Regions from separate parts of the Peptacetobacter sp. AB800 genome, predicted to be linked through region 3. Evidence: riboswitches for the same ligand, from Rfam matches in the RefSeq annotation. Region 3 holds a riboswitch; each other region holds the start of a gene.
The links. Region 3 has a riboswitch for glycine ahead of ACK2WN_RS10530 (alanine/glycine:cation symporter family protein). Riboswitches for the same ligand answer to the same signal wherever they lie in the genome.

Region 1 (10,404 bases), on a different contig from region 3:
CACTTCTTATCATTGCACTAGCTTCATCTATTAAATCTATAGCTTTATCTGGTAGGAATCTATCACTTATATATCTATCTGATAATTTTGCAGCTGCAACTATTGCATTATCGTGGATTCTTATACCATGATGTATTTCAAATCTTTCTTTTAATCCTCTTAGTATTGATATTGTATCTTCAACACTAGGTTCTTCTGCTATTACTGTCTGGAATCTTCTTTCTAGTGCTTTATCCTTTTCTATATATTTTCTATATTCGTCGAATGTTGTAGCACCTATGCAGTTTAATTCACCTCTAGCAAGCATTGGTTTTATTAAGTTACCTGCATCCATAGATCCTTCTGTTTTACCTGCTCCAACTATATTGTGGATTTCATCTATGAATAATATTATCTTACCATCAGAGCCCTGAACTTCTTTAAGTACTGCTTTTAATCTTTCTTCAAATTCTCCTCTGTATTTTGCACCTGCTATTAATGCACCCATATCAAGTGAGAATATTATTTTGTCTTTTAGACCTTCAGGAACATCTCCTCTAACTATTCTTTCTGCTAACCCTTCAACTATTGCAGTTTTACCAACACCAGGTTCACCTATTAAAACTGGGTTGTTTTTAGTTCTTCTTGATAATATTCTGATAACACGTCTTATTTCGTCATCTCTACCAATTACTGGGTCTAATTTATTCTTTTTAGCTAAATCTACTAAATTTGTACCGTATTTAGCTAATGCATCGTATGTACCCTCTGGATCCTGAGTATCTACTCTCTGATTTCCCCTTACCTGGTGAAGTACACCTAAGAATGCATCCTTAGTTATACCAAATTCTTTTAATATCTTGCCTGTAGCTGTATTTTTTTCAAGCTCTATAATAGCAAGCATAACGTGTTCAACACTTATATATGAATCTTTGAAGTCCTTTGATATTTCTTCTGCTTTTAAAAGTACCTCGTTTATTCTTCTAGTAGCTGTAACCCCCTGAGATTGAGCTCCTTCCCCATAAACTTTAGGTATTCTATCTAATTCATTTTCTACAGATCTTCTAACTGAATCTGGAGATATTCCCATTTTTTCTATTATATTAGGAATTAATCCATCTTCCTGATTCATTAATGCTGAAAATAAATGTATTGTATCAACCTGCTGGTTGTTATGTCTGACAGCCTCTTGGAAAGCTTCATTCAGACTCTTCTGTACTCTTACTGTCATTTTTTCTACGTCCATAATCTATCCCTCCATTTTTATGCTCTATCATTTATTATTATAGATTTTCTCAAATCTATTAAACTATCTAGAAGATTTTCTCCCCTAGTAGTATCAAACCTTAAATTCATTACAAAACTCTTATCCTCATTGAAAAATCTAAACAAATCATTTGAAGATGCATTTAAATATAGATTTGTATCAATCTGTCTATCCTCTCCAACCATGAGATTGTTGCATTTTTCTAAGAATGAGTTTCTAAAATTCATAGTGTATGCACCTGAATTTTGATCATAGCTGTAAAAGGCTACATTGTTGAATACTCCAATTAGATTAGAGTTTATAAAATTATACATTCTGTTATTGTTGTATATTGATATTTGTTCATATATATACTCCCTAAAAATTGGATGTACGTTTTTTTCAAGCTTTACCGCCAACTCTTGTGGCATTTCAAAGTATATCTTCCAGTACTTTGGATTATCCTTTTCTAAAGTAAGAGCTGTCTTTTGTCTGCCTTTATCTTCAAATTTATATAGTTTACAGATAAAGTTACTTTTTTGAAGAGAAGTTCTCTGTTCTTCAAAAAAGGAATCAAACCACTGGAGTATATTTCTATCTAGCTTCAGCATCTAAATCCCTTCTTCCTATTTATATTTTTTCTTGGATAAGGAATTGTACTCCTCCATTAGCTGATCTCTTTCTGGTTTGCTGCCCTTATAAGAGATAGCTGGGTTTATCATATACTCCCCATTTCTTACCCTCTGAATAAAGTCTCTTTTCTTCAACTTTGTAAACAATGTCGAAAGAGATGTTTTCGGATAATCAAAGATTTCTGCCATTTCATCTAAAGTCATTCTTATCTTATTCTCTCTATCCATAGCTTCTATAAGCATAAGTGGAATTAAATCTTTTTTTGTATAAGACCCTTCTACAACCTTGACGAAATTTTTTAAGCATATATTTGAATACTTATCCTTCTTGGGTACGAGGTTTCTACTTTCTGTATATTTTTGATCTACATCAACTTTTGATGAACTATTTATCTCAAGCACTTTACTCACCTCGTTTCTTCCTCTTTCGTTAACCCTATCATAGTCCTTTTTTAAATGAATGTCAAAGCAAGTTTTTGTGAAAATTTATCTCTTGCGCTAACTTTTATTTATCTCATAGATAAACTTTTTAATTTTAGTAAACCTAGTATTTTCAACGGCTTGAGTTTAATTTTAAAAAAATATCAATTTTTTTGAAAAAAAATTTTTAATAATCGTTATGTGCTATAATTATCTTAATAAAATTATTTGCAAGAGGTGTTTTTTATGGCGGGGGATTTAATTTTAACAAGTCAAAAGTTAATATTAAGCACAAATTATATGCTTTTTTTATACGGATTATTTACAATTTTTATGTTTTCACTTTTAGATAGGTATATGAATGAAGTAAGCTCTATGGATTTTTTATATCTAGGATTATTTGATGCAATGGTGGCTCTTCCACTATTTTCATTTAAATATCCTGATACAAGCTATGGATTTTTATTTTTAGGATTATCTATAATTCCTCTATTAAAACTTTATCAGGCATATTGTAATAGTAAATACTTTCATTTTATAAAGCTAGTTAATAGATTTGCAGTTGTCGTTACGATTGCAGTATTTTTATTAGATAATGTATCTATTTTCCCAGTAGAACATTCTGATACTTTTATTTATATAATACTTTTTATTGGTTTACTGCTTACTACATTTTTAGCTGCAAATATATATAGAGAAAAAAGTATTACCCCTATTTTTTCTTCAGCTAATTTAATACTTATACTTAGCATAGTAGGCGGTGCTTTGGGTGAAAGTATAGAGATAATAATTTTAGGAATTTTAATATTCTCAATAGTGGCTACAGTTGCCCTTATTGATAATTTTGTAAAAGAATACAGAAATAAAACATTGATATATATGAGAGAAAAACTAGTATATAAAGATATCCTTACATCAATGAAAAATAGGCAGTCTTTTGAAAAGCAGTTAACAGAAGATGATAAAAATATAAATGATTTTAATTCATATTGGGCTATTTCTATAGATTTGTCAGATATTAAATACGTAAATAATAATTTTGGTTATTCTCATGGGGATAAATTAATACAAAATTTAGCAGATAGTATAGAAGATACTTTTGAAGATATCGGCAACTGTTTTAGAATAGGTGGTGATGAGTTCATTATTCTTATCAAAAACGAACCTAAAGAAAAAGTTGAGAGATATATAGAGTTATTCCAATCTGTGGTATCTTCTTACAACAAACTACACGATATTAAAATGATTACTTCTTTAGGATATGACTCTTATAAATTTGGTTATGATAAATCTATATTTGATTTAGTGAGTAGAACAGATTATATGATGTGTAAAAACAAAAGAAGGTTTAAAACATCATGGATGCCTGACGCAAACGAAGAATTACAAGAATAGAGAATAATAACTAACTTAGTGTATTGAAGAAGATAGAAAAAAACTCCTCTACAATGCAACTTGATTGCCTGTAGAGGAGTTTTTCTATGACTTCACTATCCTAAAGTTATTAACTTATACGTTTACATTTCTTTTATTTTATAATCAAATCCAGCTTCATCCATTATGTTTAGGTATGGCATCGGATCAAAATATTCTGGAGAGTATACACCTTCTCCTGTCCATATTCCTCTACCTATAAGCTCTATTGCTATTGCTGCTCCAAATCCTGTCTGAGCAACTACAGCCTGCATTCCCCAATCCTTCATAGATTCCTGATTATCAAATGTCTGGTACATCATTATTTCTTTTTCTTTGCCGTCTTTAATTCCTTTACAATGTATACCAACGCACATTTCTCCAACCATTTCATTTCCTATATCTTTAGGCTGAGGAGCACACGCAGCTACAACATCTCTAGGTGAAACCTTCACTCCACCGACTTCTACAGGCTTAGTTCCTCTAAGTCCTAACTTATCTATAACTTTTAATGCGTTCATTAAGTTTTCATCAAGAGATATTTTATACGTAACTCTTTCTAGTCCGTACTGTTCAAGGTATCTAGGCATTGTAACAGTTTCTTCGTGCTCAATTTTGACTAATGTGTTTTCACCTACTTCTGGCATATCAAATTTTTCTTCACCAGCAAAGGCATCTTCTACTATAAATCCACCGTTGTTTTTATCCCATTCAACATTAGGATTCATACATTCATCTAAAACCGTCCACACATTAAATCCAAATATAATATCGTCTTTATCTGCAGAATGTATCTGAAGATTTCCACCGTCTTTTACATGTATTTCTTTTATTTCATCAAATAATTCTGTTGCTGCGTATTTTGCAAATACATTTACAACTCCTGGATCTATTCCCATGCATATACAAGCTAACTGTCCATTTTCTGCCCATTTTTCGTGTCTATCAAAGTTGTATTTTGTCATAGGCTCTGTATAACTATTTTCTATACCTAAACCAAATGCAGGATTTTCCATTGGAACAGACCAAGTTCCCATATTTCCGTAATTTACTCCCGCCTCAAATGCTGCATCAAATATATAATTACTTAAAAATGGAGCTGTTGCATCCATAACAAAATCTAAGTTATATTTTTTTACAAGTTCTTTCATACTTTCTTTTGATTTTGCATTTACAAATTCAGGCTTAAATCTATCGTAATCTCCTAGATTATCACAAACCTCTTTTGCTCTCTCTAAATCGTAGTCAGAAACAACTACAAGCTCTAGCCAATTGCTACTTTTATCTCTTTCTTTTAAAATCCTTAAAATTGATTCGCCGACTGCTCCGGCACCTACTAATAACATTCTCATAATTCTTATCTCCTCTTTGTATATATAGTCTTGCATCTTACACAAATATGGATTTCTCTTTTTATTGTAAATAGGAATAAAAAATACCAACCTTACAAAAACATAAAAAGAGATACAGATACACAAATAAATGCATCCATATCTCTGTCCTTTTGCCAGTTGGTTATATCCTCGTAGGCGGTGAATTTAATCACTCTCTCCAAAGTATCGTCAGACTGCCCTCCTTTTGCCTGTCAGTTTCCACAGAAACAAGATGAAATTTCTGTTTTGCTTCTTCGGCGCTTTTTACAAAGTCTCTAATGCAGTCGTCATCCGAACATATTTGATTGTCATTTTTATAATATAAGATTTTTATCAAACTGTCAAATTTTTTAATTCTAAATATTTATTTTTTTAATACTTATCTAATCCCAACCATCATCATCTTTATCTTCATTCTTTTCATAACTTTCCAGCTGACTTACATGATATCCTATATCATCCAACATACTCTCTTCAAATTCCTTTAGAATACTTTCCTTAAAAGTTATAGGAGTTATCTTTTCTATTGGTTTTGCAAGTCTAAATGCTGCCTTTTTAAGCTCAGATAATTTTGAACTAGATGAATCATCGTCCTCAGATTTATTTATACAGTCTATAAATTCATCCAATGAATAAACCTTAAATTTTTTAATCTTTTTCCCCTCTGCTATAGACTCAAGCAACGCTATAAAAATATCTTGATAAGTCGCATCTTTTCCCATTTTTAAAGCTTCTGCAGTTTCTGGAATAAGATTTTCAAAGAGAATTCTTTTTGGATTTTTACCAACAACTCCTCTGCTTTCTGCATAAGGTAATATCTTTTCATCTGGATAAGAAATCAATCTATTCATAAACTCATCGTCTGTTATTCCATCTATGTAGTATTTATTTCCTTTTAATCCTTCAATTTTTTTAATCCGGTCAAAATATCCTCTAAGCATATTTCTTCTTATAGTATCATTGCTGAATATAAGACCTCTCCCAAGTGGCTCAGAAGGTTTTATTTCTATAAACTTAGTATCCTCTTTTATAGGCTCTCTAAGTTTTCTGTTTGGAGAAACTCTAACAGCTATTAAATCATCATACCCTTTGCTTTCTAAAAGCCTTAGAGGACAATTATCATAAAATCCCCCATCTATAAAGAATTTACCATCTATATCTTCACTTTTAAAAACAGGCAGATTTGCACTAGCCATTATGTAGTCCTTTATCTTGCCTTTAGGAATATCCTCCTTAAAAATCTCCACTGGTACAGGTTTTAATCCGTCAAACTCAACTGTAACAAGACCAAAATCCATTTCAGATGCGCGGATTTTATCCTCATCTATATAAGTATCCAAAATTCTTCTAAGCTTTGTAGTATCAATTCCTTTATTTGCTATGACTTTTTTTGCTTCAGTAGATGCATATTCTAACATACTTCTATCTATATTCTTGTCGAGCAAATTCTCCATAAACTGGTTATCCACATTGAATAATGTCTCAGGTTGCATATTTTTCCACATATTGTAGCATACATCAAAGTCACCCTGAACTATCATAGCTGCATTAAATGCACCTATAGATGTTCCAACAGCTCCTTTAAATTTATATCCTCTTTCAAAAAGTGCCTTTAGTACTCCTAAATGGTATGCGCCTTTTGATGATCCACCTTCTAATGCAATTCCCTTCATAATTATCACCTCCTGTGATAATAGCTAAATTCCTAGACCAAATTTTTTACCTAGACTTAAAAGACCTCCATCTAGATAATCTGTATTTACATTAAATTTCCATTCACCGTTGTGTCTATACATTTCACCAAATACTATCTCTGTATTCTGACCTACACTATCATTTATCTGGTAGTTATATATTACTTCTTCTCGATCTAAATCTATTATTCTCATAGATAAATAGTCAAATCTATCGTAATATCTAAATACATCACCGTACTCAGTTAAAGTAAGTGCAAATGCTATCTTTCTTATTTTATTAGGTATTTTAGACATAGTTATGTAAACTTTATCTTCTCTTTCGTTTAATTTAACTGATTCAGATGGATGCTCTCTATTTTCACTGTAGATAAAATCTTCGTAGCTAGTCATAGTTCCGCTACCATCAGTTAAGAAAACAGCTGTACCCATTTCAAAATCATCTTTCTTTAAATAATTATTTACTCTATAATCAAATTCAACCAAAACATTTTCTAATTCTGGTATATCTCTTGTAAGTTCAACTTTCTGACCTTTAAGTATTTCCTTCATCTTAAAAAATTTCTCCTTCTACTAAAAATTTCTACTTATTAGATTATACAACAAATCTCTAAAAAAAGTGAACTTTACTAGTAGATTATATGTAATTTATTCTTGTTCATCTTCTTTCTTTTTTCTATATTTTTTATTTGACTTATCGATTGTTATATTTACAAATCTCTTCTTTTGTTGTTTTTTTAGATTTCTTTTTTCCTTTTTCTGTTCTTTCTTTTCTTCTTTTATTTCTTTTTTATGTTCTCTCTTTACTTCCTGAATATGTTTGATTTTTTTAGTACTTTCTTCTATCTTAACTATACTAGCTTCTATTTCTTCTTCGTGCTGTTCTAGCTTCTTATTAAATCTCTTACCTATTATCCACGAAACTAAAGTTAATCCTATAAATAATCCTATTTTTATTGGACTATGTATAAATCCTGTTATATCTTCAGAAATATAACTTATTATTATAAACATTACAAACTTACCAGTCAACATAGGTGGTATAAAGTCTATTAATTTTTTCTTGCCACAAAGTGCAGATGCCAAAGTGGCCCGGCAACTAGGCATAAATGGACATGCATAAGCTAGGAACAAAATACTGAAACCTTTTTTATCAACCCATTCTATTACCGAATCTACTTTATTATTCTTTAAAAGCCACTTTAAAATCCTAATATTTCTAAATCTAGACACCACTAAAAATAGCGCCGTTGTACCTAGCCCTGATCCAATCCACGATATGACAAGACCTTTGAACATACCAAATATTGCAGCATTTGCAGAAACTATTGCTACGAGTGGAAGCGCTGGTATAAAACTCTCTATAAATGCACTAAAAAGACCTGCAATTATAGATAATATTAAATTATCCTGTGCTATATATAATAAATTTTGAATGTGCTCCATAATAAAACCCCTCTTATCTATATGATACAAATTAAATAAATATTAGTTTTAATATTTATTTTTATTTGTTTCTTTAATATATATATTTGATATATGCTCTTATTATACCTTCTTATTCTTGAGGAATTCTTAACTTTTTCTATAAATATTCTAAAAAAGCTGCTACATTTTCTCCCCTAAAATGTAACAGCCTTTAAATCATTCTATAAAAATTCACCCTATATAATTTAACTTTATAAATATAAATTTGTTTAATTAAAGCTATCCAACGTATGCTTCTGCTTCCATTTCCTCAACAACTTCTGTTTCAACTTCTTTATTTCCAGCAACTGCTGTAAATGCTGATACAAACATTATTGCAACTCCTATAGCTTTTCCAATAGTGAATACTTCACCTACTACAGTCCATCCTATTATAGATGCAGCTATAAGCTCAACAGATGCTACAACACCTACTATTGAAAGCTCACAACCTCTTGCAATTCCCTCAGCGTAGAATATATATGCCATCGCCGCTGGGAATACTCCTAGAAGTATCATATATGGAAGTACATTCATGTCTGTAACAAATCCTATCATTTCAACTGGTTTTGCTGAAGGTATCATAAATATTGCTCCAAATAAAAATCCATAGATTAAAATTGTTTCACTTGAAAATTCTTTTAATGCATTTTTACTTATTATTGGCATTAATGCATAAGTTATTGCTGCCATTATTCCCATTATTATTCCGTATGTATTTATTCCTTTTAGATCAAGTACTCCACCAGTAACTGCCATAATTGCTCCAATACAGCATAAAATTAGAGAAATTATCTTAGCTCTAGTCATTTTTTCTTTATAAACTATTTTTGAAAATACCGCTAAAAACAATGGTGAAGTATATAAAAGAACTGCAGCTATTGAAACACCAGTCACTTCTACTGCTTTAAAATAACATTTATTAAAAAGCCCCTGACATATTATTCCTATTGCTCCACAATATAAAAGACATTTTAAATTTATTTTTAAAACTTCTGGTCTTCTTATTAGCGAATATAATGATAACACTATAAATCCTATAAATAATCTAGTAAATGCAACCTGTTCAGATGAAAGACCTCTTTCCATAAGCATATTTCCAAATAATCCTAGCGTAGACCATAAAATCCCTGCCATTGCTATAAATACGTATGAATTTGCACCTTTTTTCATATAATTACCCCCTCAATTTTTTATTATTACATTATATTTGAATAGCAAAATACATGCCATTTATATAGTATTTTTATTTTTACATTTAACATTTATAAAAGTTAGCGTTTGCAATATATACAGTTTTTTTCTTATGATTATTTCAATTTTTATCATTTTTTTATTTTGACTATATATTTTTTTATCGTTTTTGTAGATATTTTTAAGTCATTTTTAACTTATTTATTCTTTTTCTCTTCATACAAATCAAAATAGACTTATTTTTAAGTCTTTTACAACTTATTTTTTAATTTACTTATGATTAATATTGTCTAAATAAGATTTTTAAGTTATATTTGACTTATAAATATACACGAGGAGGAAATTATGAAATATAGTAAAGATTTTTATCAAAAAATAATAGAAGCTTCCCACGACGAAATCTGTGTTTCTGACAAAAATGGTGTGATTATATTTTGTAATAAATCATTTGAAGAAAACTACGGAATTTCAAAATCAGAAATGATTGGAAAAAATGTAGAATACCTGGAAAATCACGGATATGCTACAAAGAGCCCTATTCCCCTTGTTATACAGAGTAAGAATCAGATTACAGTAGAACAAGAAACTCATACTGGAAAAAATTTACTAATAACAGCTACACCAGTTTTTTCCGACAATGGAGAAATTGAATACGTTGTTGAAAATGTAAGAGATATAACAGAATTAAACAAAATAAAAACAAAACTGCAGACCACAGAAAAAGAAATGAACAAGTATAAATCAGAGGTAGAAACATTCTATAGAACTACATTAAAATACGAGGACAATATTATAAGCAACGGTCCAGTTATGCAGAGTATTATGCAAACTGCTGATCAAGTTTCAAAGGCAAATGTAAATATTATGCTACTTGGTGAATCTGGAACTGGAAAAAGCTCACTTGCAAAGTTTATTCACCAGCACAGTCATAGGGCAAATGGTCCATTTATAACTATAAACTGTGCAGCAATCTCTCCTCAACTTCT
Region 2 (10,404 bases), on a different contig from region 3:
AATGGTGCAATACAGTGTGGTGATATGAAAAAGACTACATTAGAAAACTTATATAATACTTTATTAAATATGGAAAATGAAGTTATAGTAGAAGAAAATGTTAGAGTTAATGCTTTAAATTCACTACTTAATATGCACAAATTATCAGAGGGATAAAAAATCGAGGGATAAAAATGAAATTAGAAAAAGATGTTTTAATTGTGGGCAGTGGAGTAGCTGGACTTTACTGTGCTCTTAATTTAAATCCAGAACTAAATGTAACAGTAATATCTAAATCAACTATGGACAATAATAATACATATCTTGCTCAAGGTGGTATATCTACTGCATTAAATGAAGCGGATATTAAACCATTTGTAGAAGATACTATGAAAGCGGGAAAATATAAAAATAGAGAAGAGGCTGTTCAGGTATTAGCTGAAGAGTCTATTGAAAATATATCTCAGATAGTTGAAGAATATGGTATGCCACTTGATATGGAAGATGGAAAGATAGATTATACTAGAGAAGGTGCTCATAGAGTAAATAGAATAGTTCACTGCAAAGATAATACAGGTGAAATAGTATTTAAAACTCTTTATAAAGCAGCACTTACTAGAAACAATATAGAAATGATAGAAGATGCAACTCTTCTAGATATAATAACAGAAGATGGCAAATGTATCGGAGCTAGAGTATTCAAAGATGGAGAAGAAGTGCATATATTTGCTAAAGATGTAGTATTAGCTTGTGGAGGTATTGGAGGATTATTCAAAAACTCTACAAACCAAAGACACTTAACAGGAGATGGTATAGCTATAGCTCTAAAAAATGGAGTAGAAGTTGAAAACCTAAACTACATACAGATACATCCAACAGCATTCTATGAAGAAAATTCAAATGGAAGAAGAATGCTGATATCTGAATCTTTAAGAGGAGAAGGTGCTCTTCTTAAAAATAAAGATGGAGAAAGATTTGTAGATGAATTACTACCAAGGGACGTTGTATCTCATGCGATATTTGAACAGATGAAAAAAGATGGAACAGATTATGTATATCTAGATGCTAGACACCTTGGAGAAGAATATCTAAAAAATAGATTTACATTTATATACAACGGATGCCTAGAAAGAGGTACTAATATAGGTACAGATCTAATAAAAGTATCTCCAGCACAGCATTACTTTATGGGTGGAATCCATGTAGATCTTAATTCAAAAACTACTATGGACCATCTATATGCAGTAGGTGAAGTTAGTTGTACAGGGGTACACGGTGCTAATAGATTAGCAAGTAACTCATTACTTGAAGGATTAGTATTCTCAAAAAGAGCAGCAAATGATATAAATGCACATATAAAAGATACAGAACTTGTTACTAAAGAACTTCCAAATCTTGAAGTTTCTGTAGATGAATTAATGAAAGAAAATAAAATGAAAGTTATTGATGAAATAGTTAAAATTAGCGAGGATTTCGATTATGAATTATTTGATTGTAGATAAGATGATAAGAGAAGCCCTTATAGAAGATATTCCAAATGAAGATATAAGTACTAATTCTGTAGTTGGTGAAGAATCAAGATCTACAGTAGATCTTATATGTAAAGCAGATGGAGTAATAGCAGGGCTTGGAGTATATAAAAGAGTATTTGATATACTTGGAGATGTTGAAATAGAATTCTATGTAAAAGATGGAGATAAAGTACAGAATAAACAGTTATTAGCTAAACTTACAGGAAGTACTAGAAATCTTTTAATGGGAGAAAGAGTTGCACTTAATTACCTTCAGAGAATGAGTGGTATAGCAACTATGACTAATAAATTTGTAGAAAAATTAGAAGGAAGTAATACAAAATTATTAGATAGTAGAAAAACTATACCTAATCTTAGAATATTAGATAAATATTCTGTTAAAATGGGTGGTGGAAACAACCATAGAATGAATTTATCTGATGCTGTAATGCTTAAAGATAACCATATAGGAGCTGCTGGTGGTGTAAAAGAAGCTATAGAAGCAGCTAGAAACTACGCATCTTTTGTTACTAAAATAGAAGTTGAGGTTGAAACTTTAGATATGGTTAAAGAAGCTGTGGAAGCTGGAGCAGATATAATAATGTTAGACAACATGGACTTAGAAACTGCTAAAAAAGCTTTAGAGATAATAGATTATAGAGCTATAGTAGAATTCTCTGGAAATGTTACATTAGATAATATAGAAGAGATAGGTAAAATAGGTGTTGATGTTGTATCTTCAGGAGCGCTTACTCATTCAGTAAAAGCACTTGATATAAGTATGAAAAACTTAAAAAATATATAATTTATATATAAAAAGATAGCTGTATAGGATAATTCTTATACAGCTTTTTTTGAAAGGTGGTAAAATGAAATTTTCAGAGTATAAATATGAAAGACCAAATTTTAAAGAGATTAATAAAAAAATAATATCATTAATAAATGATATGAAAAAAAGTGATAATTTTGAAAAATTTGATAAAAATATAGTAGAAATAAATAAAATAAGAAACCATGTAGAGAGTATGAAGACACTAGCATCTATAAATTATAGTATAAATACTCATGATGAAAAGATAGCTATAGAAAATAGATATTGGGATGAGTATGGTCCAGAGTATAAAAAAATAGATAAGATATTTTATGAAACTATTGTAAATTCAGACTTTAAAACAGATATAGAAGCTAAATATGGCAAGCATTTTTATAAACTTGTAGAGTTTAGTTTAAAGGAATTTTCAGATGAAATAATAGATGATTTAAAAATAGAAAATAAACTTTGTTCTGAGTATACTAAGTTATTAGCATCTGCAAAAATATTTTATGATGGCAAGTATAATAACTTATCACAAATGAATAAATATATGTTATCAGAAAACAGAGAAGAAAGAAAAGTGGCTTCAGAAAAATTCTATAATTATTTTAAATCAATTGAAGACAAATTCAATTCTAATTTTGATGAGTTAGTAGAAGTGAGAAATAGAATTGCTAAAAAGTTAGGATTTGATAATTTTGTAGAGTTAGGATATATAAGAATGAAAAGAACTGAATATGGGGAAGCTGATGTATCTAAATTTAGAGATGAAGTTAGAGAAAAATGGATTCCGTTAGTAGATGAGTTTAATAAGCAAAAGAGAGTTAGACTAGGAATAGATGAATTAAAATATTACGATGATGATATTGAATACCCAGGTTGGAATATGGAACCTTTAACAGATTATGATGAAACTTTAGATGCAGCATCAAAGATGTATCATGAATTATCCAAAGAAACCGGTGAATTCTTTGATTTTATGGTAGAAAATGAGTTTATGGATTTAGAAACAAAAGAATCTAAAGGATTTGGTGGATACTGTACGTATATACCGGAGATAAAAGCTCCGTTTATTTTTTCAAATTTCAACAAGACTTTTGATGATGTAGATACATTAACTCATGAAGCTGGTCACGCATTTCAGCTTTATATGTCTAGAAGTATAGACATGCCAGAGATAAACTTCCCAACATTAGATTGCTGTGAAATACATTCTATGTCTATGGAACTTTTGACTTGGCCTTGGATGAAATTATTCTTTAAAGAAGATGAGGATAAATTTAAAAGAACTCATATGGCAACTATAGTTAGGTTAATTCCGTATTGTATGGTGGTAGATGAGTTTCAGCATATTGTATATAAAAATCCAAAACTTACTCCAGAGAAAAGAAATTCAGAATGGAGAAGACTAGAGAAAATATATACACCATGGAAGGATTATGATGGAAATGAGTTTTTAGAAAAAGGATGCTGGTGGTTTAAACAAGGTCATATATTTAAGAATCCATTTTATTATATAGATTATGCTCTTGCTGAGGTTTGCGCACTTCAAATTTGGGCTAGTATGGAAGATGAGTACGAAAGAGTTTTAGAGAATTATATGCATATTTGCAAAAATGCTGGTAAGAGATCTTTTGTAGAAACAGTTGAAGTTGGAGGTTTAAAATCACCTTTTGAAAAAGGGTGTTTAGATACAGTTATAGAAAAAATCTATAATTGGAGTGTTGGTAAGGTATAGATAAATAGATAATAAAAAACATTATCTTGTAAGTATAAAAAATATCAATAAAATAAATATCTATAGATAAAACACAATATAAATTAAAAAATATATATAGAAAATTAAATAAAATATATAAAAATAGCCAAAAAATAAAAAAATATGACTAACAACTTTAATGAAAAATCAAAGATGTAAGTAGCTAAAGTTAAGTATATAACTAACTTTTATGAGTTGTTAGAAAAATATGTGAAAAACATTTGAAAAAATAATAGAAAAAAAAATAAAAAAAAGACTTGATATTTGTATCGAAAATTTATATACTTAACTTAACAAATATAGAGACAGACAAAAATAAAAAGTTTATATTTCTGGATGAAGCGTATAGGAGACTTCCTTAAATGGGGACCGAAGGTACAAATGTTTACTATTTCCCGATAGTAAATGTGAAATTCTCAGGTGAATATACTATATTGCGGACAGATCTCTGAAGATGAATTTTGACAGGGAAGACAAATTGGGAGATTTGTTTTCTCTGTTTTTTTGTTTAAAGTTTCTAGGATGAAAGAGAGTGTAAAGATGTTTATAGTAACAAATAATTCTAAAATAAAAGAAAGTTTTCCTGAAAAGGATGTAAGACTTATTGATACATCTTACATAGGTGTTCTTGAAGAATGTAGAAAATATATTCATAAAGGATGTAAACTACTTTCACACCCACTTTATGGAAGTGTAAAACCTAATGAAACTCCTTATAGAACAGTTATAATGGCTGAAGGAGAAGGATTAGATTATCAGTCAGTGGAACTAATAGAAGATGCAATAAATACAGCTTCTAAATTCCAAAATGACAAGAAAACTCCTAACTGGATAGAAAGAGTAATGGATGATTTTAGAGTTATAGATTTAGATATAATGACTAATACAATCTCAAGAATCCAGTATGAGTATTAAAAGAATAGTATTATATTTATCTTTGTGGAAAACATTTACAAATGTATTTGTGCGATAGGAAAACATTTTTCGAAGTATTGTACTAGTAATTACTATTCAAAAATATAATATTGTTTTAAATTTTGAATTTTAAATTAATAAAAAGATTTATATTTCAATCAGGAGGATGACGAAATGGAAAATTTATATGACATAGTCATAATCGGTGGAGGACCAGCTGGACTAGCTGCAGGAATATATGGAGCTAGAGCTAAAATGAAAACTCTAATATTAGAAAAAACTAAAAACGGTGGACAGATAGTTATAACTCACGAAGTTGCAAACTATCCTGGATCTGTTGAAAATGCAAGTGGTCCATCTTTAACAGCTAGAATGGTTCAGCAGTGTGATGAATTCGGTGCTGAAATAAAAAGAGATGGTGTAGTTGAAGTTCAACTTGAAGGAGATATAAAAGTATTAAAATGTGAAAGTGGTACAGAATATAGAGCTAAAGCTGTTATAGTTGCAGCTGGTGCTAGCCCAAGAAAAATAGGATGCCCAGGAGAAGCAGAATTCACTGGTAAAGGTGTTTCTTACTGTGCAACTTGTGACGCTGACTTCTTTGAAGATTTCGAAGTATTCGTAGTTGGTGGAGGAGACAGTGCTTTAGAAGAAGCTATGTACTTAACTAAATTCGCTAGAAAAGTTACAATAGTTCACAGAAGACAGGGATTCAGATGTGCTAAGAGTATAGAAGAAAAAGCTAGAAAGAACCCTAAAATAGAATTCTTACTAGATACAGTAGTTGAAGAAATAAAAGGTGACGGAATACTACAATCTGTAGTATTCAAAAACACAGTTACTGGAGAAACTCATGAATATTTCGCTGATGAAGAAGACGGAACAATGGGTGTATTCGTATTCATAGGTGTTATAGCTCAGACTGATTTATACAAAGGTATATTAGATATGGACGAACAGAACTACTTATTAACTGACGACCACATGAGAACTAACATACCAGGTGTATTTGCAGCTGGTGACTGTAGACAGAAACCTTTAAGACAGGTTGTAACTGCAACAGCTGATGGTGCAATAGCAGCAACTCAGGCTGAAAAATATATAGAAGAACACTTTGCTGAATAATCAGTAAAAACTATTAAACTAAAAAATATAAAAAGCATATAATCTGGAAGCCATTTGGCTTCCAGGTAAAATAAATAAAAAATTGGAGGAACAAAAAAATGATGTTAGCATTAGACAAAGATACATTCGCAACAGAAGTATTAGAAGCAGAAGGATACGTATTCGTAGATTACTGGAGTCAGGGATGTGAACCATGTAAAGCTTTAATGCCAGAAGTACATGAATTAGCTGAAAAATACGCTGCAGGAATGAAATTCTGTGAAATGGATATAACAAAAGCAAGAAGACTTGCTATAAAACAGAAAGTTTTAGGACTTCCAACATTAGCAGTTTACAAAGATGGAGAAAAAATAGACGAAGTTACTAAAGATGATGCAACAATAGCTAACATAGAAGCTATGATAAAAAAATACGTTTAAGAGCCTATTATTAGCTTTTAATTAAATTATTTTAAAAGGTTAATTTTATACAAAAATTTATGGGAGGTGCGTTATGCGTCTTGAATTAGGAAAAATCTTTATAAAAGATGTTCAGTTTGGTGAAAAAACTGAAGTTAAAGATGGTGTTTTATTCGTAAACAAAGAAGAGATGCTACAGGAAATAGGTGGAGATGAACATATCAAATCAATAGATATAGAATTAGCTCACCCAGGTGAAAGCATAAGAATAACACCAGTTAAAGATGTTATCGAACCAAGAGTTAAGGTAGAAGGTAACGGTGGAGTGTTCCCAGGTATCATATCTAAAGTTGATACAGTTGGTGAAGGTAGAACTCATGCATTAAAAGGTGTTGCTGTAGTTACAACTGGTAAAATAGTTGGTTTCCAGGAAGGTATAGTAGACATGACAGGAGAAGGAGCTAAATATACTCCATTCTCAAAATTAAACAACGTTGTTGTTATAGCTGAACCAGTAGATGGTTTAAAACAGCATGATCATGAAAAAGCTGTTAGAATGATAGGATTCAAAGCTGCTGCTTACTTAGGAAAAGTTGCTAAAGAACTTACTCCTGATGAAGTATCTGTATATGAAACTAAACCATTATTCGAACAGGCTGCAGAATATCCAGAACTACCAAAAGTTGGATATGTTTACATGCTTCAGACTCAGGGACTATTACACGATACTTACGTATACGGTGTAGATGCTAAACAGATAGTTCCAACAATACTTTACCCAACAGAAGTACTTGATACTGCTATAGTAAGTGGTAACTGTGTTTCTGCATGTGATAAAAACCCAAGTTATGTACACATGAACAATGGTGTAATAGAAGAATTATATGCTCAGCACGGAAAAGAAATAAACTTCATGGGTGTTATAATAACTAATGAAAATGTTTACTTAGCTGACAAAGAAAGATCTTCAAACTGGTCTTCAAAATTATGTAAATACCTTGGATTAGATGCTGTTATAGTATCTCAGGAAGGTTTCGGTAACCCTGATACAGACTTAATAATGAACTGTAAAAAAATAGAAATGCAGGGTGTTAAAACTGTTATAGTAACAGATGAATATGCTGGTAGAGATGGTGCTTCTCAGTCATTAGCAGATGCAGACGTTAGAGCAAATGCTGTTGTAACTGGAGGAAATGCTAACCAGGTTATAAACTTACCTAAACTTGATAGAGTTATAGGACATATAGAAGCAGTTGATGTAATAGCAGGTGGAGCTGCTGGAGCATTAAGACCAGACGGAACTATAGAAGTAGAAATACAGGCTATAACTGGTGCTACTAACGAAACTGGTTTCGGATATTTAACTGCAAAAGGATATTAATCAATATCTAAATTTAAAATCAACTTTACAGTATAGACTGTAAAATAATAATAAAAATATAAAAAATAATAAAGAAAAATTTAATTAGGAGGACTATTATGAGCGTACTTGAAAATAAAAAGGTCATGATAATAGGCGACCGTGATGGTGTGCCAGGACCTGCAATAGAAGAATGTGTTAAAACAGTTGACAGCGCAGAAGTTATATTCTCAGCAACAGAATGTTTCGTCTGAACAGCTGCTGGGGCTATGGACTTAGAAAATCAGAAGAGAGTTAAAGATGCTGCCGATAAATTCGGAGCTGAAAATCTTGTGATATTACTAGGTGCCGCTGAAGCCGAAGCTGCAGGTCTTGCAGCAGAAACAGTTACAGCAGGAGACCCTACTTTTGCTGGACCTTTAGCAGGTGTTGAATTAGGATTAGCAGTATACCACGTTGTTGAAGAAGAAGTTAAAGAATTATTCGACGAAGAAGTTTACGAAGAACAGGTTGGAATGATGGAAATGGTTCTTGATGTAGACGAAATAGCTGACGAAATGAAAGAAATAAGAGACGAATATTGTAAATACAATTAATTCTAGGAGGACGATGAAATGGCAATAAAAGCAGTTCATTATGTAAACCAGTTCTTCGCCGGAATAGGTGGAGAAGAAAAAGCCGATACTAAGCCACACGTGGCAGAAACTTTACCTCCTATAAGCGTACAGCTTAATAGTAAATTAGGTGAAGATATAGAAATAGTTGCTACAGTTGTTTGTGGTGACAGTTACTTCGGTGAAAATATGGATGAAGCAAGTGCAGAAGTACTTGAATTAATAAAAGGTTTTGAACCAGACTTATTCATAGCTGGTCCTGCATTCAATGCTGGTAGATACGGTGTTGCAGCAGGTACTATAACAAAAGTTGTTAAAGAAGCTTTAAATATACCTTGTTTAACAGGTATGTATGTAGAAAACCCAGGTGCAGATATGTTCAAGAAAGATCTATATATAATAGAAACTTCTGACTCTGCAGCAGGAATGAGAAAAGCACTTCCTAAAATGGCTAAATTAGCTAAAAAATTAGCTAACGGAGAAGAAATAGGATCTCCAGCTGAAGAAGGATACATAGCTAGAGGAGTAAGAGTTAACTACTTCGCAGAAGATAGAGGATCTAAGAGAGCAGTTGATATGCTTATCAAGAAAATAAAAGGTGAAGAATTCGTAACTGAATATCCAATGCCTGACTTCGATAGAGTAGATCCTAACCCAGCTGTAAAAGATTTATCTAAAGCTACAATAGCATTAGTTACTTCTGGTGGTATAGTTCCAAAAGGAAACCCAGATAGAATAGAATCTTCTTCAGCTTCTAAATACGGTGAATACTCAATAGAAGGAGTAATGGACCTTACAGAAGAAACTTATGAAACAGCTCACGGTGGATTCGACCCAGTATATGCTAATGAAGATGCTGATAGAGTTTTACCAGTAGACGTTTTAAGAGATCTTGAAAAAGAAGGCGTAATAGGAAAATTACACAACTACTTCTACTCAACAGTTGGTAATGGTACTGCAGTTGCAAGTTCTAAAAAATTCGCAGCTGAATATGCTAAAAAACTAGTTGAAGCTGGTGTAGATGCAGTTATACTAACATCTACTTGAGGTACTTGTACTCGTTGCGGTGCAACTATGGTAAAAGAAATAGAAAGAGCTGGACTACCAGTAGTACACATGTGTACAGTAGTTCCAATATCTTTAACTGTTGGAGCAAATAGAATAGTTCCTACAATAGCTATACCTCATCCTTTAGGAAATCCAGCTTTAGATCCAGCTGAAGAAAAATCTTTAAGAAGAAGATTAGTAGAAAAAGCATTACACGCATTAACTGTAGAAGTTGATGGACAGACAGTATTCGAAGACTAGTCTATAAAAGCTAATAATACTTTGAAACAATAGATTTCGTGGATGCTTTCGGGCATCTGCGGAATCTATAATAATATTAAGAGAATTATATTAAGATTTTTTTATTTTTAAATTATTTATATATGATTATGATTTACATATTATAAAATGTATTAGATCTAGAGATAAAATTATTTGAAGTTATCTTAGAATAAAGCAAAAAAATTTGCTTTAATGATTTTGAAAATAATTAATTTTATTAATTATAAATAAAATTTTTATCATAAACAAACAATAAAATCGCGGGGGTGCCGAAAAATGACTTTTCCAGTATTTAAAAGTGCAGGATATGTACTAGTTCATACACCAGATATGATAGTACAGAATGGTAGTACATGTGTAGTAGAAAGAGCTACAAATCCAGATTCTGATTTCCTAAAAGAAGTAGGAAGCCATATAAGAAGCTACGAAGATGTAGTTAACTATATGCCAAACCAGGTTTACATAGGAAACCATAGACCAGAAGAATTAAATGATATGCCTTTACCTTGGTGTGAAACAAAAGTTGAAGGAACAAGAGAAGGTAAAATGGGTGAAATAATGCCTCAGGACGAATTTATAGCTTTAATGCAGATATGTGAC
Region 3 (10,404 bases):
GACCATGTTAAGCAGAAGTCTTATGTTATAAATAATGATATTAAGGCGATTTATTATTATTTAGATGGGATGTTCTTTGTTGGGACTTATTCTGAGAGAGATAGAAATTATATTAATGGTCTGTTGAAGGTGAATTATAAGGGGTTAGAGTATCAGGATTCGATGTTCTTTGAACAGAATGCGCTGTATGATTTTGTTGAGTCTGGTAATGATGATTTCTATGATTTTTTAGATGAGGAATAAAGTTTAGTTGTTAGAATAAAATAGTATAACAATTCATTGTTATAGAAAAAAGATATAAATATAATAAATGGTATAGAAAAAAACTTTTTGCTATGCCATTTTTTTTAATGTATTATTTAAGGTAATAGCATAAAAATATGCTATTTTTTTAAAAAATAATAAAAAATGAACAAAATTTATCAAGTAGGGAGGAATAAAAATGTTCAAGAAAAAATTATTAGCATTAGTATTAGCATGTACTACAGTGTTCTCAATGGTTGGCTGTAGTTCAAATGAAGCTAAAAAAGAAGAAGCAAAAGAACCAGAAACAAAGAAAGTATTAAGAGTAGGTGTAACAGCAACTTACAATCCTTGGTGTTATAAAGAAGGAGAAGAGATAGTAGGTGTAGATGTTGACATCTTAAAAGAAGTAGCAAAAAGAATGGGAGACTATGAAATACAATTTGAAGTAGCATCATTTGATGGTATGTTTGGACTATTAGATGCAGGAAAAGTTGACACAGTTGCTCAGCAGATAAGTGTTACTCCGGCAAGAGAAGAAAAATATAAATTCTCAGAAATATATGCATACAATCCATATAAATTATCAGTAAGAGCAGATGATGATTCAATAAACTCTGTTGAAGATTTAAAAGGTAAAAGATTTGCTTGTCAGCCAGCAGGATTTGAAAAAGAATTTATAGAAGAATACAAAGAAAAAAATGATCCTAATGATGAAATAGAAGTAGTTATAACAGAAGAACAAAGAGGACTTGTTGTAAATCAGAATAAAGCAGATGCACATTCATATCCAGTTTTATCATTTGATAGAATGATAGAAGAAGGTGGTTTAAATCTTAAACAGGTTGGAGAAAACTTATACGAAGAAAATAATGCGTATCCATTCTTAAAAGATTGTGATGAAGAATTATACAATAAATTTAATGAAGCATTAAAATCAATGAAAGAAGATGGATTCTTAACTAACCTATATAATGAATATTTTGGTATGGATATATCAGAATCTGTAATGAATAAATAAAAATATTATAATAAATAAAAATACTGCTGGAAATATTGTTTCAGCAGTATTTTTGATAAAATAATTAAAAAGGAAGTAAAAACTAAAAATGAATTTTAGATTTGATATTTTTCAAGAAACGCTTTTTGAAATATTACCGTTTATAAAGGTTACTCTTTTTATAGCGGCAATATCATTAGTTATATCATTAATATTAGCGGTAATATTGGCATTGATAGTTGAATATAAAGTGCCAGTATTAAATAAAGTTGTTGCTATATATGTATCGTTTTTTAGAAGCACTCCTATGTTATCACAGTTGTTCTTCTTTTATTTTGCAATAACGCCATTTGTAAGTTTTTTAAGTGAAATGGAACCAATAACAGCACTTATTATAGTAATGTCGATGAATGAAGCGGCATTTATGTCTGAAACCATAAGAGGTGCTTTAAGTTCAATAGATAAAGGACAGAGAGAAGCTGGTTTAAGTATTGGTATGACAGAGCTTCAGGTTATGAGAAGAATAGTAATTCCTCAGGCATTTAGAGTTGCACTTCCAGGATTATCAAACTCATTTATAAGTTTGATTAAGGGATCTTCACTAGGATTTACAATAGGTGTAATTGAATTAATGTCAGAAGCTAAATTAATTTCTTCTAAAAACTTTAGAGTTATGGAAGCTTATGCAGCGGTACTAATCGTTTATTGGGTTGTTATAGCATTATTAACAAAAGGTCAAAAATTATTGGAACAACGTATTAATAAATCTATGGGAGTTAAGTAATATGTTAAAAATAAAAAATTTATCAAAAAGTTTTGGTTCTAATAAAGTATTAAATAATATTTCCTTAGAGGTAAATCAGGGAGATGTTGTAGCTATAATAGGGCCATCAGGAACAGGAAAATCTACTCTATTAAGATGTATTAACTATCTTGAAAAGCCAGATAGTGGAGAAATACAGATAGGTGATTTTAGTACAAATTTTGAACATATAACAAAAGCAGAAATTCATCAACTTAGAAAATATACAAGTATGGTATTCCAGCAGTATAACTTATTTAAAAATAAGACTGTACTACAAAATGTAATGGAAGGTTTAATTATAGTTCAGAAAAAATCAAAAGAAGAAGCTGAAGAAATAGCATCTAAATGTTTAAAACAGGTCGGAATGTATGATAAAAAAGATGCGTATCCATCTACTTTATCAGGAGGACAGCAGCAGAGGGTTGGTATAGCAAGAGCTCTTGCTATAAATCCAGAAGTTATACTTTTTGATGAACCAACATCAGCTCTGGATCCAGAACTAGTACAAGAAGTTTTAAATATAATGAGAGAATTAGCTGAACAGAAAGTTACAATGATTGTAGTAACTCATGAGATGAGATTTGCTAGAGATGTTTCTAACCATGTGATATTCATGAGTGGTGGAGAAATTGTCGAAGAAGGAACTGCGGAAGAGGTTATAGTTAATCCTCAAAAGGATAGAACAAAGAAATTCTTAGCGCAGATAATTTCAGAGTAGATATAAATAATAAATTAAAATATAATAATAATTAGGGATTGTTACATAAAATTTTATAATTAATGTAGTAATCCCTTTTATTAATAAAATCAAAAATTGGGGAGATGAAAAAATGGGCAAATATAATTTTGATGCTTATGTAGAAAGAAGAAATACAAACTGTATAAAATGGGATAACTTAGATAAATCATTTCCTAGAGCAAAAGAAGGAGCTTTACCAATGTGGGTAGCTGATATGGATTTTGAAGTAGCAGCACCTATACTAGAATCAGTACACAAAGTTGTAGACAGAAAAGTATTTGGATACAGTACTAGAGAAGTAGAGAGATTCTACGATGCAATATTAGGATGGTACAAAAGAAGATTTGACTGGGAATTAGACAGAGAATCAATAATGTTTAGTGGTGGTGTAGTTCCAGCAATATCTATATTATTAAGATTATTAACAGAAGAAAATAACGGTGTAATAATACAAAGACCAGTTTACTATCCATTCACAAATAAAATAAAAGAAAATAACAGAAAAGTAGTAAATAACCCATTAATATATAAAGATGGAAAATATACAATGGATTTTGCTGATTTAGAAGAAAAAGCAGCAGATCCTAATAATAAAGTTATGATACTTTGTTCACCTCATAACCCAATAGGTAGAGTATGGACTGAAGAAGAACTCAAAAAAGTTGTTGAAATATGTAAAAAACACAATGTATTCATAATAGCTGATGAAATACACAATGACTTAATAAGAAAAGGATATAAACATATAAACCTACAGAAATTATGCCCAGAATATAAAGAACATATAGTTACTTGTTTAGCTCCAAGTAAGACATTCAACTTAGCAGGAATGCAGATGTCTAATATAATAATAAACACTCCAGAACTTAGAAATGCTTGGAATGTAGAAGTTTCAAGAAGTGGAGCACAGAGTGGACCAAATCCTTTCGCTATAGAAGCTATAATAGCTGCATACAATGAAAGTGAAGATTGGCTAGATGAATTAAACGAATACTTAGATGGAACTGTTGAATACATAAAGAACTTTGTAGAAGAAAATCTTCCAAAAGTTAAAATGATACCAATAGAAGGAACTTATCTAGTATGGCTTGATTTCAATGAATATGGATTAACTGCAGAAGAATTAGAAACAATAATGTTTGAAGAAGCTGGCTTAATATTCGACGAAGGAACTATGTTTGGAGAAGAAGGAAGCGGATTTGAAAGAATAAATATAGCTTGTCCAAGATCAATAGTAGAAGAATGTATGAATAGAATAAAAGTAGCTTTTGAAAATAGATAATATAATTTACAAAAGATAAAATCAGAGGATCAGTAAAAAATACTGGTCCTTTTTTATTGCAGTCAATTAAAAGGAATGAATGTGTATTAGTGAAATGACTTATTACAAGAATATATGAATAATTGTTCATATATTTTTATAAAACCTATTGCAAAAAAATAGTAAGCGGATTATAATGAATATATGAACAGTTATTCATATATTAAAACGTTAAGAAAGGAGAAAAACCTATGAAAAATAAAGAAATAGATTGTTGTACAGAAAAAAAGATACATGAAGAAGTAGTAGACAAAACAAAAAAAGAGATGCCCGATGAAGAGGTGTTAGCAGACTTATCAGATTTATTTAGAGTATTTGGAGATACAACTAGAGTAAAAATAATATTTGCACTATTCTCTAATGAAATGTGTGTATGTGACATAGCAGAACTTCTTGGAATGACTCAGTCAGCGATATCTCATCAGCTTAGAGTACTAAAAAATGCTAGACTAGTAAAATTTAGAAAAGAAGGTAAAACAGTATTCTATTCATTGGACGATGAACATATAAGTGGAATATTAAAATATGGACTAGAACATGTTAAAGAAGAATATGGAAGATAGAAGATATCAACAATAGGCAATTAATGTGTATAAAATAAAGGGATTTTAAGAAAAGGATGTGAATTAAATTGAGTACAAGAATAGATTTTCTACTAGATGGTTTAAATTGTGCACACTGTGCAGAAAAAATAAATGACAAAGTTTCAAAATTAGACTATGTAGAAAATAGCAACATGAATTTTGTGGCAAAAAAATTATCTGTATTTATGGAAAATGAAAGCATAACAGAAGCTAATGTGTCTAAAATAGCAAAGATAATTCATGATACAGAAAGTGGATTGACTGTAAGTCTATTAAAGAACAAAGTGCTTGGGGAAATAAGTTTCGATAACAAGGGAAATATAATTAAGTCAGAGAAAAAAGATGAAATAGATAAAAATAAAGTTATAAGAGTTGATTTTCTATTAAATAATTTAAACTGTGCACATTGTGCGGAAAAGATAAATGATAAAGTTGGAAAATTAGCATATGTAGAAAACAGCAATATGAACTTTGTGGCTAAGAAATTATCTGTATTTGCTAAGGCTAGAGATATTACAAAGCAGCATATGTCTGAAATAGCAAAGATAATACACGAAACAGAAAGTGGATTAACAGTAAGTTTATTAAAAAATAAAGTTGTTGGAGCTTTAGAGTTTGATAATAAGGGAAATATAGTTGAATCTGGAAATACAGCAAGAAATGGAAGAATAGATTTAAACGTACTATATGCAAATAGAAATAATTCAGAAGAACATCATCATGAACACGGTGAAAATTGTGGCTGTGGAGAACATCATTACCACGAGCATAATCATGATGAAGAATGTGGTTGCGGAGAACATCATCATCACGACCACGAACATAGTGAAAGTTGTGGCTGTGGAGGACATCATCATGACCACGACCATGAAGAAATTAAACCTAAAAAGGTTGAAAAACCAAAAGAAAAGAAAGAAATAAACAAAGATCTAATAAAAATTATAATTGGAGTAATAGTATACGCATTTGGAATATATGAAATGGCAGTTGGAAATACAGGTACATTTGGTGTGGTTGTATTTTTAGCAGCATATATTTTAATAGGTGGAGATGTACTTTTAAAAGCTGCAAAGAACCTATTTAGAGGTCAGGTAATGGATGAAAACTTCCTAATGTCGATAGCTACAATAGGTGCAATTGCAATAGGTGAACATTCTGAAGCAGTTGGTGTTATGTTATTCTACAAAATAGGTGAATATTTACAGCAGAAAGCAGTTGGTCAGTCAAGAAAATCAATATCTGCTCTTATGGAAATAAAAGCAGAATTTGCAAACTTAGTTCAGGGTGGAAAAATTATACAGGTAGATCCTGAAGAAGTAGAAGTAGGCGATGTAATAGTAGTTAAACCAGGTGAAAAAGTACCACTAGATGGAATTGTAACAGAAGGTGAAGCAATGCTTGATACTTCTGCAATAACTGGTGAATCTGTACTTAGAAGTGTAAAACCAGGTGAAGAAGTTGTATCAGGAACAATAAATACAAATGCATTAATTTATGTAAGAGTAACTAAAGAATATGGAGAATCTACAGTTGCTAAGATACTTGATATGGTTGAAAATGCAGGAAGTAGAAAATCTCAGACAGAAAACTTTATATCTAAATTCTGTAGATACTATACTCCAATAGTTGTTGGACTAGCATTAGCAGTTGCATTTATACCACCACTAGTTATAGAAGGTGCTGTGTTTAGAGATTGGCTATACAGAGGATTAATATTCTTAGTAGTTTCATGTCCTTGTGCATTAGTATTATCAATACCTCTAAGTTTCTTTGGTGGAATAGGATCTGCGTCTAAAAACGGTATTCTTATAAAGGGAAGTAACTATTTAGAAGCATTAAGAAAAGTAGATACAGTTGTACTTGATAAAACTGGTACTATAACAAAAGGTGTATTTAAAGTTACAGAAATAAATCCTGTTGGAATGTCAGAAGATGAATTATTAAGATTTGCAGCAATTGCAGAAGCGAATTCAAACCATCCAATAGCAAAATCTATAATGGAAAGCTATAATGAAAAATTTGAAGAAGAAGTAAAATTAAGTGAAATAGACAAGTATGAAGAAATAGCAGCGCATGGTATAAAAGTTTTATACAATGGAAAGACAATACTTGCAGGAAGTTCTAAACTTTTAGATAGCGAAAATGTAAAATATGAAAAGATAGATGAAGTTGGAACAACTGTATACGTTGCAGTAGATGGCAAATATGCTGGATGCATAGTAATATCTGATGAGGTTAAGGAAGATAGTAAGAGAGCTATTGCAGAAATGAGAAAAGTTGGTATAACAAATGTTGTAATGCTAACAGGAGATAATGAAGCTGCTGCAGCTAAGATAGCTGAAGAAGTTGGATTAGACAAACATTATTCAGGACTTCTACCTAATCAGAAAGTTGAAATACTTGAAGAAGTAGCAAAAGAAAATAGCACAGGAAATACAGCATTTATAGGAGACGGTATAAATGACGCCCCAGTTTTAGCTAGAGCAGACGTTGGTATAGCTATGGGCGGTGTAGGATCTGATGCAGCAATAGAAGCAAGTGATATAGTATTTATGACAGACGAATTATCTAAATTACCTATAGCAAAGAGAATATCTGAAAAAACAAATAAAATTGTTTGGCAGAATATAGTATTTGCAATGGGTGTAAAAGTAATAGTTATGCTTATGAGTACTGGTGGAGTTGCAAATATGTGGGAAGCAATATTTGCAGATGTAGGTGTTGCATTAATAGCCGTACTTAATGCAATGAGAACTTTAAAAGAATAAATTATTTTTATAGAATCACATAATTTTTTATACAAATTATAGAAATATGATATAGTAAAAATAGTTTAGTAACTTAAAAAATAAAAGTTTAATAAATTAAATATTCTGTAAATAACGTATTCCTAATTTTACTACTGTAAAAAAATTGGTTGTATACATTAAAAAATAAATAAAACAATATTAAAACACACATACTTCCTAAAAATAAAAAGGAAATATGTGTGTTTTTTGAAAATTTCAATAAATTTAGAAAAAATGTTGTAATTACTCAAAATAGATGATATTATTTAAACAGATAGATAAATTGTAATTATAAAATTAATAAAAAATCTATTAGGAACTCTGGAGAGTCTCCAAAAAAGGGGCGCCGAAGGTGTACACAAACTAAGTTTGCAAATCTCTCAGGCAAAAGGACAGAGCAGTAAGGCAGATCAAATTTTTAAGGTCTGTTTGCAAATGTTCTACTCTTATTTTTGGAGCTGATATATCAGCTCTATTTTTATTTCCAAAAAAATAAAAGAAAAGGAGAGTAAAAACATGGAATTATTCTTAGACAATCTATTAGAAGTAGTAGTAGCCGTAAACGGATTCTTATGGAATTTCTTACTACTATTCATCTTATGTGGAGTTGGGATATACTACACATTCAAACTAAAATTTATACAGGTTAGAAAATTTGGAGAGGGCTTCAGATTAGTGTTCGGTAACCTAAAATTAAACGGTGAAAAGAAAGAACACGGTGAAATGACACCTTTCCAGTCATTAGCAACAGCTATAGCAGCTCAGGTTGGTACAGGTAACTTAACTGGTGCAGCTACAGCACTTCTTTCTGGTGGACCAGGGGCTATATTCTGGATGTGGCTTAGTGCATTCTTTGGAATGGCTACGATTTATTCAGAAGCAACTCTTGCTCAGAAATATAAAACAGTTGTAGATGGCGAAGTAACAGGAGGACCTGTATACTACATCAGAGCTGCATTTACAGGAAAATTTGGTAAAGTCTTAGCAGCGACATTCTCAGTATTAATAATATTAGCACTTGGATTTATGGGTAATATGGTTCAGTCAAACTCAATAGGTGCAGCATTCTCAGAAGTTTTTGCAAGTAGAAATATAAATATACCTCCTATAACAGTTGGTTTATTAATAGCTGTAGTAGCAGGATTTGTATTTATAGGTGGAACACAGAGATTAGCATCAGTTGTTGAAAAAATAGTACCTATAATGGCATTTGTATATATAATAGGAAGTTTAGCTTTAATAGGAATGAATATATCAGAAGTTCCTGAAGCTTTCAAAATGATAATAGTTGGAGCATTTAATCCAAAGGCAGTACTTGGTGGTGCAGTTGGTATATCTATAAAAGAAGCTATACGTTACGGTGTAGCAAGAGGATTATTCTCTAATGAAGCTGGTATGGGTTCTACACCTCATGCACATGCAAGAGCAGCAGCTAAAAACCCTCATGAACAGGGATTAACAGCTATGGTTAGTGTATTTATAGATACTTTCATAATACTAAACTTAACAGCATTCTCTATATTAACTAGTGGTGTTTTAGATTCAGGAAAAGAAGGTATAGCACTTACTCAGACAGCTTTCGTAAATACTTTTGGTAGTGGTGGAGATTTATTCATAGCAATATGTTTATTATTCTTCGCATTCTCTACTATACTTGGATGGCATTTCTTCGGACGGATAAACGTAAAATACTTATTCGGACAGAAAGCAGTAAAAATATATTCTTTAATAGTTATATTATTTATAATAGTTGGATCTACATTAAAAGTTGAATTAGTTTGGCAGTTAGCTGACTGTTTCAATGGTCTGATGGTTATACCAAATGCTATAGCATTATTTGCACTTAGTGGCGTAGTAATGGGTATATACAAGAAATATGTAAATGGCGATTCAGATAAAGATGAAAAATAGCATAGAAGTTTATATTTGCTTAGACATAAAATTATAAGTATAAAATTAATCGATTAAAATAATAGGAAAATCGGAATATATTAAGTGAGTTTGTAGTATTGATTTTGGTGGTGCGAAATCAATATGAAATATAAAGTTAAGATTTAAGATTCAAAAAAGAAAACAATGAAAAAGAGGAGGTCGTTTGAAACGAGCTCCTCTTTTTAGTTTGATTTATTCTTCTGAGCCAAACATAGCACATAATTTTTTACCTAATGTGTCACAACATAGTCCTAATATTATTCCAGCTGCTATAGATGGTATTATCATAAAATCACCACCAGCTGCAAATGTAGAGAATGAACCCATGAATGCTCCTGGAACGAATGATATTATACCTATTTTTCCGCCTGCACACATAAGGAATGTAGTTACAAATGTAAATACAAGACCTATCTGAGCAAAGTCTATTTGATTTCCTAAATGAACTGATATTAATGCATAAGCTACACCACTTCCAACACAAGCAAAAGTAAGAGGAAGTGCAGAAACACCTTTTTTAGGACCAGCAAAGTAAGCTGTACATCCTGCAAAACCAGCCCAACCTAAAAGACCTGTTGCATTTGCAATAACCATCCAAATAGTACAAAGAAGAGCTGTTGCAAAAGCTGATAGAGTATTATTAGATAATTTTTTTGACATATATTTCTCCTTATAAAAAAATAGTTGATATATCTTTCGGACATATCAACTAATTATATCAATGGATAGTATAAAATATCAATACAATAATTTATAAAACATAGAAGAATACACATAAGAAGTGGCATAGACTTCCAAGGATTATAAATATATGGAAAATTTCGTGGAAACCGAAATGTTTAAATTCTAAAAACTTTGGCTTAGTAGCGTATATTATAGCACCTATTGTGTAGAAAAGTCCTCCTCCAACAAGTAGCATAAGTCCACTAAATGAAAGTGCGTGGTAAAGAGGCACTACAAGTGCTACAGATACCCAACCCATCGCAATGTA

Region 1: another riboswitch for glycine. It lies ahead of ACK2WN_RS09495 (saccharopine dehydrogenase family protein); the one in region 3 lies ahead of ACK2WN_RS10530 (alanine/glycine:cation symporter family protein).
Region 2: another riboswitch for glycine. It lies ahead of ACK2WN_RS07925 (GrdX family protein); the one in region 3 lies ahead of ACK2WN_RS10530 (alanine/glycine:cation symporter family protein).

Annotation. Positions count from the first base shown of each region.
Region 1 is NZ_JBLOUI010000035.1:6,151-16,554, forward strand. Features, by position in the region: gene clpB (ATP-dependent chaperone ClpB) at 1-1,225, opposite strand, end outside; gene ACK2WN_RS09480 (hypothetical protein) at 1,243-1,836, opposite strand; gene ACK2WN_RS09485 (replication/maintenance protein RepL) at 1,852-2,268, opposite strand; gene ACK2WN_RS09490 (GGDEF domain-containing protein) at 2,524-3,672, shown strand; gene ACK2WN_RS09495 (saccharopine dehydrogenase family protein) at 3,795-5,042, opposite strand; glycine riboswitch at 5,251-5,354, opposite strand; gene ACK2WN_RS09500 (patatin-like phospholipase family protein) at 5,447-6,736, opposite strand; gene ACK2WN_RS09505 (TerD family protein) at 6,761-7,309, opposite strand; gene ACK2WN_RS09510 (TVP38/TMEM64 family protein) at 7,406-8,203, opposite strand; gene ACK2WN_RS09515 (DMT family transporter) at 8,465-9,397, opposite strand; gene ACK2WN_RS09520 (sigma-54 interaction domain-containing protein) at 9,764-10,404, shown strand, end outside.
Region 2 is NZ_JBLOUI010000024.1:6,441-16,844, reverse strand. Features, by position in the region: gene nadA (quinolinate synthase NadA) at 1-156, shown strand, start outside; gene ACK2WN_RS07940 (L-aspartate oxidase) at 174-1,481, shown strand; gene nadC (carboxylating nicotinate-nucleotide diphosphorylase) at 1,459-2,295, shown strand; gene ACK2WN_RS07930 (M3 family oligoendopeptidase) at 2,360-4,042, shown strand; glycine riboswitch at 4,400-4,505, shown strand; gene ACK2WN_RS07925 (GrdX family protein) at 4,604-4,978, shown strand; gene trxB (thioredoxin-disulfide reductase) at 5,153-6,103, shown strand; gene trxA (thioredoxin TrxA) at 6,205-6,522, shown strand; gene ACK2WN_RS07910 (glycine/sarcosine/betaine reductase component B subunit) at 6,596-7,882, shown strand; gene grdA (glycine/sarcosine/betaine reductase complex selenoprotein A) at 7,981-8,457, shown strand; gene grdB (glycine reductase complex selenoprotein B) at 8,476-9,783, shown strand; gene grdC (glycine/sarcosine/betaine reductase complex component C subunit beta) at 10,081-10,404, shown strand, end outside.
Region 3 is NZ_JBLOUI010000046.1:966-11,369, reverse strand. Features, by position in the region: gene ACK2WN_RS10565 (hypothetical protein) at 1-243, shown strand, start outside; gene ACK2WN_RS10560 (transporter substrate-binding domain-containing protein) at 443-1,264, shown strand; gene ACK2WN_RS10555 (amino acid ABC transporter permease) at 1,353-2,027, shown strand; gene ACK2WN_RS10550 (amino acid ABC transporter ATP-binding protein) at 2,029-2,766, shown strand; gene ACK2WN_RS10545 (MalY/PatB family protein) at 2,879-4,069, shown strand; gene ACK2WN_RS10540 (ArsR/SmtB family transcription factor) at 4,300-4,671, shown strand; gene ACK2WN_RS10535 (heavy metal translocating P-type ATPase) at 4,740-7,460, shown strand; glycine riboswitch at 7,793-7,887, shown strand; gene ACK2WN_RS10530 (alanine/glycine:cation symporter family protein) at 7,998-9,392, shown strand; gene ACK2WN_RS10525 (DUF1097 domain-containing protein) at 9,606-10,073, opposite strand; gene trhA (PAQR family membrane homeostasis protein TrhA) at 10,165-10,404, opposite strand, start outside.